DNA from 2 places in the Mesorhizobium sp. M1050 genome. Region 1 is predicted to be linked to the other one. Evidence: predicted binding sites of a transcription regulator. Region 1 holds the regulator's gene; the other holds the start of a gene.

The links. Region 1 encodes PhoB, which activates phosphate uptake and scavenging genes when phosphate is short. Its sites were predicted from a motif close to TGTCATNNANCTGTCAT; they were not measured.
Region 2: ugpB (sn-glycerol-3-phosphate ABC transporter substrate-binding protein UgpB) is a predicted target of PhoB. The motif match lies at 2,025-2,041, and genes of this name have one in related genera.

What each region holds. Positions count from the first base shown of each region.
Region 1 covers NZ_JAMYMV010000046.1:14,776-19,902, forward strand. Annotated here, with positions in the region: gene pstC (phosphate ABC transporter permease subunit PstC) at 1-156, shown strand, start outside; gene pstA (phosphate ABC transporter permease PstA) at 160-1,011, shown strand; gene pstB (phosphate ABC transporter ATP-binding protein PstB) at 1,008-1,811, shown strand; gene phoU (phosphate signaling complex protein PhoU) at 1,837-2,544, shown strand; gene phoB (phosphate regulon transcriptional regulator PhoB) at 2,564-3,253, shown strand; gene eglC (endo-1,3-1,4-beta-glycanase EglC) at 3,790-5,127, shown strand, end outside.
Region 2 covers NZ_JAMYMV010000009.1:91,282-96,408, reverse strand. Annotated here, with positions in the region: gene ugpA (sn-glycerol-3-phosphate ABC transporter permease UgpA) at 1-465, opposite strand, end outside; gene ugpB (sn-glycerol-3-phosphate ABC transporter substrate-binding protein UgpB) at 652-1,962, opposite strand; gene tlpA (thiol:disulfide interchange protein TlpA) at 2,248-2,937, opposite strand; gene argH (argininosuccinate lyase) at 2,973-4,373, shown strand; gene NKH57_RS08195 (lipoprotein) at 4,518-4,724, shown strand; gene lysA (diaminopimelate decarboxylase) at 4,792-5,127, shown strand, end outside.

The sequences.
Region 1 (5,127 bases):
TCCGCGACCATCGCCAATGAGTTCACCGAAGCCGTCGGCGACCTCTACACCTCTTCGCTGGTGGCGCTCGGCCTGATCCTGTTCGTCATCACCTTCCTGATCCTTGCCATCGCCCGCTACATGCTGATGCGCATCGACGCCCGCACCGGAGCCTGACCGATGTCGACAGCCACATCGCTTCACCAGAGCCGCAAGAGGAAGAATGCCGTGATGATGACGCTGTGTGTCACCGCGGCGGGCATCGGACTTGCCTGGCTGGCGCTCATCCTCGGCGCGCTGGTCTACAAGGGCGCGGCCGGCCTGTCCCTTGACGTCTTCACGCAGATGACGCCGCCTCCCGGCGACGCCGGCGGCCTGCTCAACGCCATCTATGGCAGCGTGGTCATGACGATCATCGCCGTCATCGTCGGTACGCCGATCGGAGTGCTGGCCGGCACTTACATGGCCGAATACGGTCGCTTTTCCAGGCTGACCACCGTGGTGCGCTTCATCAACGACATCCTGCTGTCGGCGCCGTCGATCATCATCGGCCTGTTCGTCTACGAACTTATGGTGCGGCCGATGGGGCATTTCTCGGCAATCGCCGGTGCTGTCGCGCTCGCCATCCTCGTCATTCCGGTGGTGGTACGCACCACCGAAGACATGCTCAATTTGGTGCCGAACGCCTTGCGCGAAGCCGGCACCGCGATCGGCGCACCGCGCTGGGTGGTCATCAAGTCGGTCGCCTACCGCGCCGCGCTATCGGGCATTGTCACCGGCATATTGCTGTCGATCGCCCGTATCTCCGGCGAGACGGCACCACTGCTCTTCACGGCGCTCAACAACCAGTTCTGGTCGAGCAATCTCAACGCGCCGATGGCCAGCCTGCCTGTCACCATCTTCCAGTTCGCTCTCAGCCCCTACGAGGAATGGCAGCAACTGGCCTGGACCGGCGCACTCATCATCACATTGACGGTTCTTGCGCTCAGCATCGTTGCGCGCAGCCTGACCGGACGCAGAGAGGACAAATGAGCCAGATGTTGTCTCCAGACATGACGATCGCCGCCGAGGCCACCGCCAAGGCCAAGATCGAGGTCAAGAACCTCAACTTCTACTACGGCCAGTCGAAGGCGCTGAAGGACATTACGCTGTCCTTGCCGGAGCGCAGCGTCACCGCCTTCATCGGGCCTTCGGGCTGCGGGAAGTCGACGCTGCTGCGCGTCTTCAACCGCATCTACGAGCTCTATCCCAAGCAGACGGCCGAAGGTCAGGTGCTGCTCGACGGCCAGAACGTTCTCGACCGCTCGCAGGACCTCAACCTGCTGCGCACCAAGATCGGCATGGTGTTCCAGAAGCCGACGCCATTTCCGATGTCGATCTATGAAAACATCGCGTTCGGCATCAGGCTCTACGAGAAGCTGAGCAAGTCGGAGATGGACGGCCGCGTCGAGCAGGCGCTGAAGCGCGCGGCACTCTGGACCGAGGTCAAGGACAAGCTCGACGCCAGCGGCCTCAGCCTCTCCGGCGGCCAGCAGCAGCGGCTCTGCATCGCCCGCACCGTGGCGGTGAAGCCGGAAGTCATCCTGCTCGACGAGCCCGCCTCGGCGCTCGACCCGCTGTCGACCGCCAAGATCGAGGAACTGATCGACGAGTTGCAAGCCGACTACACGATCGTCATCGTCACCCACAACATGCAGCAGGCGGCGCGCGTATCGAAGCAGACGGCCTTCATGTATCTGGGCGAGCTGGTCGAGTTCGACCGCACCGAGAAGATCTTCACGTCGCCCCGCGAGAAGCGCACGCAGGACTACATCACCGGCCGCTTCGGCTGAGCTCAGGCATACGAGGAACAGGATCATGAGCGAACACACAGTCGCTTCTTTCGACGAGGATCTCGGTCAGATCAGCAAGCTCATCAGCGACATGGGCGATCTCGCCAGCTCGATGGTCGGCGGTGCGACCAAGGCGCTCTTGAATTCCGACAACGCCTTGGCACAGCGCGTCGTCTCCGATGATGCGATCATGGACGCGCGCCAGCGCGAGCTCGACGACCGCGCAATCACGCTGATCGCCAAGCGGCAGCCGATGGCCGATGATCTGCGCCATGTCGTCGGTTCTATCCGCATGGCCGGCGATCTCGAACGCATCGGCGACCTTGCCAAGAACATCGCCAAGCGTGTCGGCACTGTCGGCCTCAGCGTCACGCCGCGCGACCTTTCGCACTCGATCGATGGAATGGCACAACTGGTGCTGATCCAGGTGCAGGGCGTCATCGAGGAATATGCGGCGCGTGACGCCGCCGCGCTGGCGAAACTGCGTGCCGACGACGAACGCATCGACGTCAAATACACCTCCGTGTTCCGCGAGCTTCTCACCTATATGATGGAAGACCCGCGCAACATCACCGCGTGCACGCATCTTTTGTTCTGCGCCAAGAACCTCGAGCGCATCGGCGACCATGTCACCAACATCGCGGAAAATGCCTATTATGTTTTGACCGGCACGCAGCTGCCGGCCAATCGTCCGAAACAGGACGAGACGACAATGTCCGCGCCCGCGGCATGACGACAGGGGTAACCAGCCGATGATCGCGCCACGCATCATGGTGGTGGAGGACGAGGAGCCGCTAGGCGTGCTGCTCCGTTACAATCTGGAGTCCGAGGGCTATCAGGTCGAGGTCGTGACGCGCGGCGACGAGGCCGAGATCCGGCTGCAGGAGAACGTGCCCGACCTTCTGGTGCTCGACTGGATGGTGCCGGCGGTCTCCGGCATCGAACTCTGCCGGCGCCTGCGAATGCGTCCCGAGACCGAGCGGCTGCCGATCATCATGCTGACCGCGCGCGGCGAGGAGAGCGATCGCGTGCGGGGCCTCTCGACCGGCGCCGACGATTATCTGGTCAAGCCGTTTTCGACACCGGAGTTCATGGCCAGGGTCAAGGCGCTGCTGCGCCGTGCCAAGCCGGAACTGCTGTCCAGCGTGCTGAAGGTCGGCGACATCGTGCTCGATCGAGAATCGCACCGGGTCTATCGCAAGAAGAGCGAGATCCGGCTCGGGCCGACCGAATTCCGCCTGCTCGAATTCATGATGCGCCATCCCGGCCGCGTGTTCTCGCGCAGCCAGCTGCTCGACAACGTCTGGGGCGAAACGATCTACATCGACGAACGCACGGTGGACGTGCATGTCGGGCGGCTGCGCAAAGCCGTCAACAACGGCCGCATGCCCGACGTCATCCGCACCATTCGGGGCGCAGGCTACTCGATCAGGGAAGACTAGCCGATAGATCGGAACCAAGGTTCAAACTTGATCAGCAGGTGGTCGCCAATGGCCACGCGATCCAGACATTCAAGCAGGCGGGATCGAAGTTTTAACTGCCCTTCGCGGTCGCGGGCTCGGCGCGTACCTTGACTGGCTGGCGATTGCCCTCCGATCTCCCAATTCGCTTTTCTGCCAGGCTGGCCGCAGGAAGCACGGCCCGTGACACGCTTTAGTTGGTCACATTGCTATCTTGCCCGCAGAACTCCGATCAAAGTCACGCGCATCAAGAAACAATTTGAACTAATATGGCTATGTGCCCGCTAGAGGATGTGGTTTCGCATAAATGCGCAATTTTATTAAAAATTTTATCCGACTAAGAGCGAGTTTCCCTCTTCTTTATTGATTGTATGTGCTCCGAATAGTCAATACGATCTTGGATCTGATGACGATTCCGCGGGAACGATCTCGTTCTTTGCAACGTTGCTTTGAAAGCGGTCGCCGGACCCTGCGCCGAATGATTTGACCAGGTCGGACACTAAGAGGAAGGATTTCTGATGAGCACGGTCTTAAACGCCAAAGGTATTCCTCTTCCCTACACCGGCGCGTCCAGTCATTGGTTCTCGGCAACCGGAGCCGGGGCCGAACTGCATGGCACCTCAGGCAACGACTCCTTCTGGGGAGACACCGGCGTCAATGTCACGATGTACGGTGGCGCCGGCGACGACTATTATCATCTCTATTCCACCAACAATAAGGCGGTCGAAGATCCCGGGGCAGGGATCGACACGATCGACACCTGGATGAGCTACAAGCTCCCCGACAATTTCGAGAACCTGGTCGTTACCGGCGCCAATCGATATGCGTTCGGAAATGCGTTGGACAACATCATCAAGGGCGGGTCGGGTCATCAGACGCTGGATGGCGGCAAGGGAAATGATGTCCTGATCGGCGGTGACGGCGCCGACACTTTCGCCATCTCCAAAGGAAATGGAAGCGATCTTATCTTCGATTTCGGTGCGACCGATGTGGTGCGCCTTAACGGCTATGACTTCACTTCGTTCGATGCCGTCCGTTCGCAGATGGTTCAGGTGGAATCGAACGTGACGCTGAACGTCGGATCTGACGAGATCCTGGTGTTCAAGAATACGACTATCGACAAGTTGCAGCCGACCCAGTTCGAACTGCCGATAGACAAGTCCGGAATGACGCTGTCCTTCTCCGACGAATTCAACACGCTGAGCCTTCGGGACGGGCAGGACGGCACCTGGAATTCCAATTTCTCGTGGGGAGCGCCGAACGGCAGCACATTGAGCAGCAATGGCGAGTTGCAATGGTATATCGACGCCAATTACGGCCCGACGAGTTCCGTCCACCCGTTCAGCGTTGAAAACGGCGTCCTCACCATCACCGCCGCGCAGGCGCCGGAGGACATCAAGCCTCTGATTAACAACTACGAATACACCTCGGGGATACTGACGACCCACGACACCTTCGCGCAAACCTACGGCTATTTCGAAATGCGGGCGGACCTGCCCGAAACGGCCGGAGCCTGGCCGGCCTTCTGGCTGCTTCCGGAAGACGGATCGTGGCCGCCGGAGCTGGACGTCGTCGAAACGCGCGGTCAGGATCCGAACACGCTTTTCATGACAGCGCACACCAATGAGACGGGAGAGCACACGAAGGTTTCGTCCACCGTGAACGTTGCGGACACTGACGGTTTCCACACCTATGGCCTGCTCTGGACAAAGGATGAGCTTGTCTGGACCTATGACGGTGTGAAGGTCGCCCAAGCGGCGACGCCGTCCGACATGCACGACCCCATGTACATACTGGCCAATCTCGCGGTGGGCGGCATTGCCGGCCAGCCTCCTGACCATCTGGCTACTCCAGCG
Region 2 (5,127 bases), on a different contig from region 1:
ATCGGTGCCGTTGAGCAGCGGATCCCAGGCGATGCCGAAACTTCTCAGCACATAAGCCAGCGACCCGATCGACGGGTTGAACAGGAACAGCCACAGCATACCGGCAATCGCCGGCGCCACCGCGTAAGGCCAGATCAACAGCGTGCGGTAGAGACCTTTGCCGCGCACCACCTTCTCTGCCATAACCGCAAGCAGGAGCGCCACGCACATGGCGACGATAGCGGTCGCAAGGGAAAACACCACCGTCACCTTGATCGAGTTGAGGTAGGCTGGATCGGCAAGCACCTTCCTGAAATTGGCAAACCAGACGAACCTGGTCCTCAGTCCGAACGGGTCCTGCCTGAGCATGGACTGATAGAAAGCCTGACCGGCCGGCCAGTAGAAAAAGACGAGCGTGATGGCAAGTTGCGGTGCCACCAAGAGGTAGGGGAGGACCTTGTTGGGAAAGACGACGCGAGGGGTCAAGGAGCCACTCCGGGCTGGTTAGTCGGGTGGCACCATATGGTGCCCCTCTCTGTCAAAGATGGCATTGACGGACGTTTCAGATTCGGCAGCATCGACAATTGGCGAGATCACAGCAAATCTCCCCCTCCGGGGGAGATCCCTGACAGGACGGTGGGTGCGCTGTGGAACAAGGACTTTGCGCTCGCTTTAATTCCCCAGCGCTTCCTTGATCGCGGCGTTGCCACGCGTAACCGCATTGTCGAGCGCCTGCTGCGCGGTTTGCTGGCCGGCGAGCATCTTCTCGAACTCCTCGTTCTGGATATCGCGCACCTGCGGCAGATTCGGCAGACGTACGCCCTTCGAATTGTCGGTCGGCGCCTTACCCGTCATCTGCAGGATCGGCGTCTCGCGACCGATGTTCTTGTCGTAGAATCCGGATTTCTTGGTCGCTTCGTAGGCCGCAAGCGTTACCGGCAGGTAACCCGACTTCTGGTGCAGGTATTCCTGCACGTCAGTCTTCGACAGGTAGGCGAAGAAGGCCGCGACGCCCTTGTATTCCTCGTCGGATTTGTCCGCGAAAACCCACAGGCTGGCGCCGCCCGGCGTCGTGTTCTGCGGTGCGCCCTTGGCGTCGCTGTCGTAGGGCAATTGGCCAATGCCGTAATTTATCCCGGACTTGACGATATCGCCGAGACCTCCGGAGGATTCGGTCATGATCCCGCATTCGCCAGCAAGGAAGATCTGCTTGGCTTCGGAGGTGCGCCCGCCATATTTGAAGGTGCCGTCCTTGGCGAGGTCTGCGAGCGCCTGGAAGTGATTGACGAAAATCGGCGCATTGATCTTGAGTTCGACATCGCCGCCGGCCAAGCCATTCTGCTGGGTGGCCCATGGCACATCATTCCAGGCGGCGAAATTCTCCAGATGGATCCAGGTCAGCCAGGTCGAGGTGTAGCCGCAGGTGGCCGCGCCGCTCGCCTTGATCTTCTTGGCATCTTCCCACACTTCCTTCCAGGTCTTGGGCGGGCTGTCGACGTCGAGGCCAGCCTTCTGGAAGATATCCTTGTTGTAATAAAGGATCGGCGAAGAAGAGTTGTAGGGGAAGGACAGCATGGTGCCGTCCGGCTTCGAATAATAGCCGACTATGCCTGGCAGGTATTGGCTCTTGTCGAAGGTCATTCCAGCGCTGGTCAACACATCGGCTGCCGGCTTGATTGCTCCTTCGGCTGCCATCATCACGCCGGTGCCGACGTCGAACACCTGAATAATGTCGGGCGCCTGGCCGGCGCGGTAGGCGGCGATGCCGGCATTCAGCGTCTCGGGATACGTGCCCTTGAACACCGGAACGAGCTCATAGTCGCTTTGGCTGGCATTGAAATCTTTGGAGATCTTGTCGACGACTTCAGCATTGGCGCCAGTCATGGCGTGCCACCAACTGATCTGCGTGACAGCAAAAGCGGAGGTTGAGGAAAGCAGCGTAAAGGCGGCGGCAACACCGGCCGCGAAGCCGAAGGACTTCATGTTTCATCTCCCGTTTGTCATTGGCGAAAGGGGCACTCCCGCAAAGGCAATATGTGTCGCTCATGACAATCAGACAACGGTTTTGTTGCAGATCGACGAACTTCATCTCTGCCTGAAGCAATGCTCGCCTCCCCGTAACAGACTACGGCAAAGCAATGGCGTTAGCCGACTTAGCGCGACAACGAACAGGGCAGGAACCGTCTTCAGGACCGGGCTCCGCCAAGCTGGCTTTCGGGCACGACAAAGCTGATTACAGCCGCCGCAGCCGTGAAACGGTGAGTTGCTCTAAAGGCTTTCGGGTTTGAGCACCGTCTCGACCAGTCTCCTGGCATCCGGCCCCGACCATTCGGCCGGGCCGTTCATATGGGCGAGCAGGCAGCCCTCGCCGTCGATCAGCATGGTGACGGGAAGGCCGAGCGCCAGGCCGCGCTTCTTGAGGTCGTTGAACAGCGCCATCGTCGAATCCCGGTAGTAGCCGAGCGTCGCGACGCCGGTATCGCTGAGGAACTTCTTCGGCTTCACATCGTCGCCGGCATCGACATTGACGGCGACCACCTGAAATGCGTCGCTGCCCTTTTCCTTCTGCAGTGCATCGAGCGCGGGCATTTCGGCACGGCACGGCGCGCACCATGTCGCCCAGAGATTGAGCAGCACCGTCTTGCCGGCAAGGTCGGCAAGCGTCATCGGCTTGCCGTCCGGACCGTTAAAGGCGAGGCTTTTCAAGGATTGCGGCGGATCGGCCGGCAAAAGCGCTGCGACTTCACCAGTGGCCGAGGCCGCGATCTTCTTGGCGCGGTCGCTCTTGGCGGCGCAGGCGACGTCATCCTTGCTGTCGTCGACGGCAGCTTGTGCCGGTGCATTGTTGCCAGACCGGCTCTCGCTGACATATACCGCGACCGCGCCGGCCAGCGCGCCCGCCACCAAAGCGGCGAGGATCAGGCGCGGGGCCGGGAAGAATTTATTACCGTCTGCCATTTTCTCAGAACTGCTCCGAAGCACGGGTTATAGCCATGAGCGACAAGAAGACCAGCAACCAGATGTGGGGCGGACGTTTTGCCTCGGGTCCGGCCGCGATCATGGAAGCGATCAACGCGTCGATCTCCTTCGACCGCAAACTCTATGCGCAGGACATCAAAGGCTCGATCGCCCATAGCGAGATGCTGGCGCAGACGGACATTATTTCAGCGGCCGATCAAGAAAAAATCGCTCTCGGGCTGAACACGATCCTGAAAGAGATCGAGGCCGGGAGCTTCGAGTTCTCGACCCGGCTCGAAGACATCCACATGAACATCGAGGCCCGCCTTGCCGACCTGATCGGCCCGGCCGCCGGCCGGCTGCACACCGCACGCTCGCGCAACGACCAGGTGGCGGTCGACTTGAGACTGTGGGTCAAGGACGAGTGCTTTCGCGTCGCCGAGGCATTGAAGGGGCTGATCAGGGCGCTGCTGGAGCGGGCCGAGGAGCATGCCGCGACGGTGATGCCGGGCTTTACCCATATGCAGGCGGCACAGCCGGTGACCTTCGGCCATCACTGCATGGCCTATGTCGAGATGTTTTCGCGTGACCTGTCGCGCGTGCGCGATGCGATCGAGCGGATGGACGAAAGCCCGCTCGGTGCCGCAGCCCTTGCCGGCACCAGCTTCCCGATCGACCGCCACCGGACCGCCAAGGCGCTCGGCTTCCGCGAGCCGATGCGCAATTCGCTGGACAGCGTCTCGGACCGCGATTTCGCGTTGGAGTTTCTCGGCATGGCGGCGATCTGCGCCACGCATCTGTCGCGGCTGGCCGAGGAGATCATCATCTGGTCGACGCCGCAGTTCGGCTTCGTCAGGCTGTCGGACTCGTTTTCCACCGGCTCCTCGATCATGCCGCAGAAGAAGAACCCCGATGCCGCCGAACTGGTGCGCGGCAAGACCGGCCGCGTCACCGGCCATCTCGTCGGCCTGCTGACGGTGATGAAGGGCATGCCTTTGACCTATGGCAAGGACATGCAGGAAGACAAGGAATCGGTGTTCGATGCCGCCGAGACGCTGGACCTGATGCTGGCCGCGATGACCGGCATGGTTTCGGACATGACGGTCAACGCGGCCGCGATGAAGAAAGCCGCCGGCGCCGGCCATGCGACCGCGACCGACCTCGCCGACTGGCTGGTGCGCACGCTCGGCCTGCCGTTCCGCGAGGCACATCATGTCACCGGCCGGGCGGTAGCGCTGGCCGAAGAGAAGAAGATCGGGCTGGAGAAGCTCTCGCTGGAGGATTTGCAGTCGATCAATCCCGGCATCACGGCGGACATATTTTCGGTGCTGGCGGTGCAGAACTCGGTCAAGAGCCGCACCAGTTTCGGCGGCACCGCGCCGTCGGAGGTGAGGAAACAGATCCGCACCTGGAAAAAACGACTGGCGAAACCGTGATGCCGACTACTGCGACCAGCAATATCTCCGGGCTATTGCGACCAGCAATATCCCTGATATTGCAACCAGCAATATCCCGGGGTGCAATACGCCGAGAACTCGGCTAAAAGCGGCGGCTGGCAAACGTTTCGGACGGATGGATCGATGACCGGAAGCAGGATTTTGGTGACGCTGACGCTTCTGGCGGCGATCGCGGCCGTTTCGGCCTGCGGCAGGAGGGGCGGTCTCGACACGCCCTATGAGGCAGCCGTGCAAGCGCGCAAGGATGCCTCGAAAGCGCACCAGCCTGTACCTCCGGAGCCGGAAAAACCGGCCCAGGACAAGAAGTTCATCCTCGACCCGCTGATCTAGAGCCATGCGATTGGGTTTGGTCCTTCTAAACCCGATCTCATCGCTCCAACTTCCCGGAACCACTCTCGTGAACCATTTCGACTACCGCGACGGCGTGCTCCATGCCGAGGACGTGGCACTCCCTGATATCGCCGCACAGATCGGCACGCCGTTCTACTGCTATTCGACGGCCACGTTGACCAGGCACTACCGGGTGTTTGCGCAGGCCTTTGCTGGGCTCGACGCGCTGGTCTGCTACGCCATGAAGGCCAATTCCAACCAGGCCGTCCTGCGGACGCTGGCCAGGCTCGGCGCTGGTGCCGACGTGGTTTCGGAAGGGGAATTGCGCCGGGCGCTTGCCGCCGGCATCCCGGCAAGCAAGATCCTGTTTTCGGGCGTCGGCAAGACCGCACGCGAAATGGAC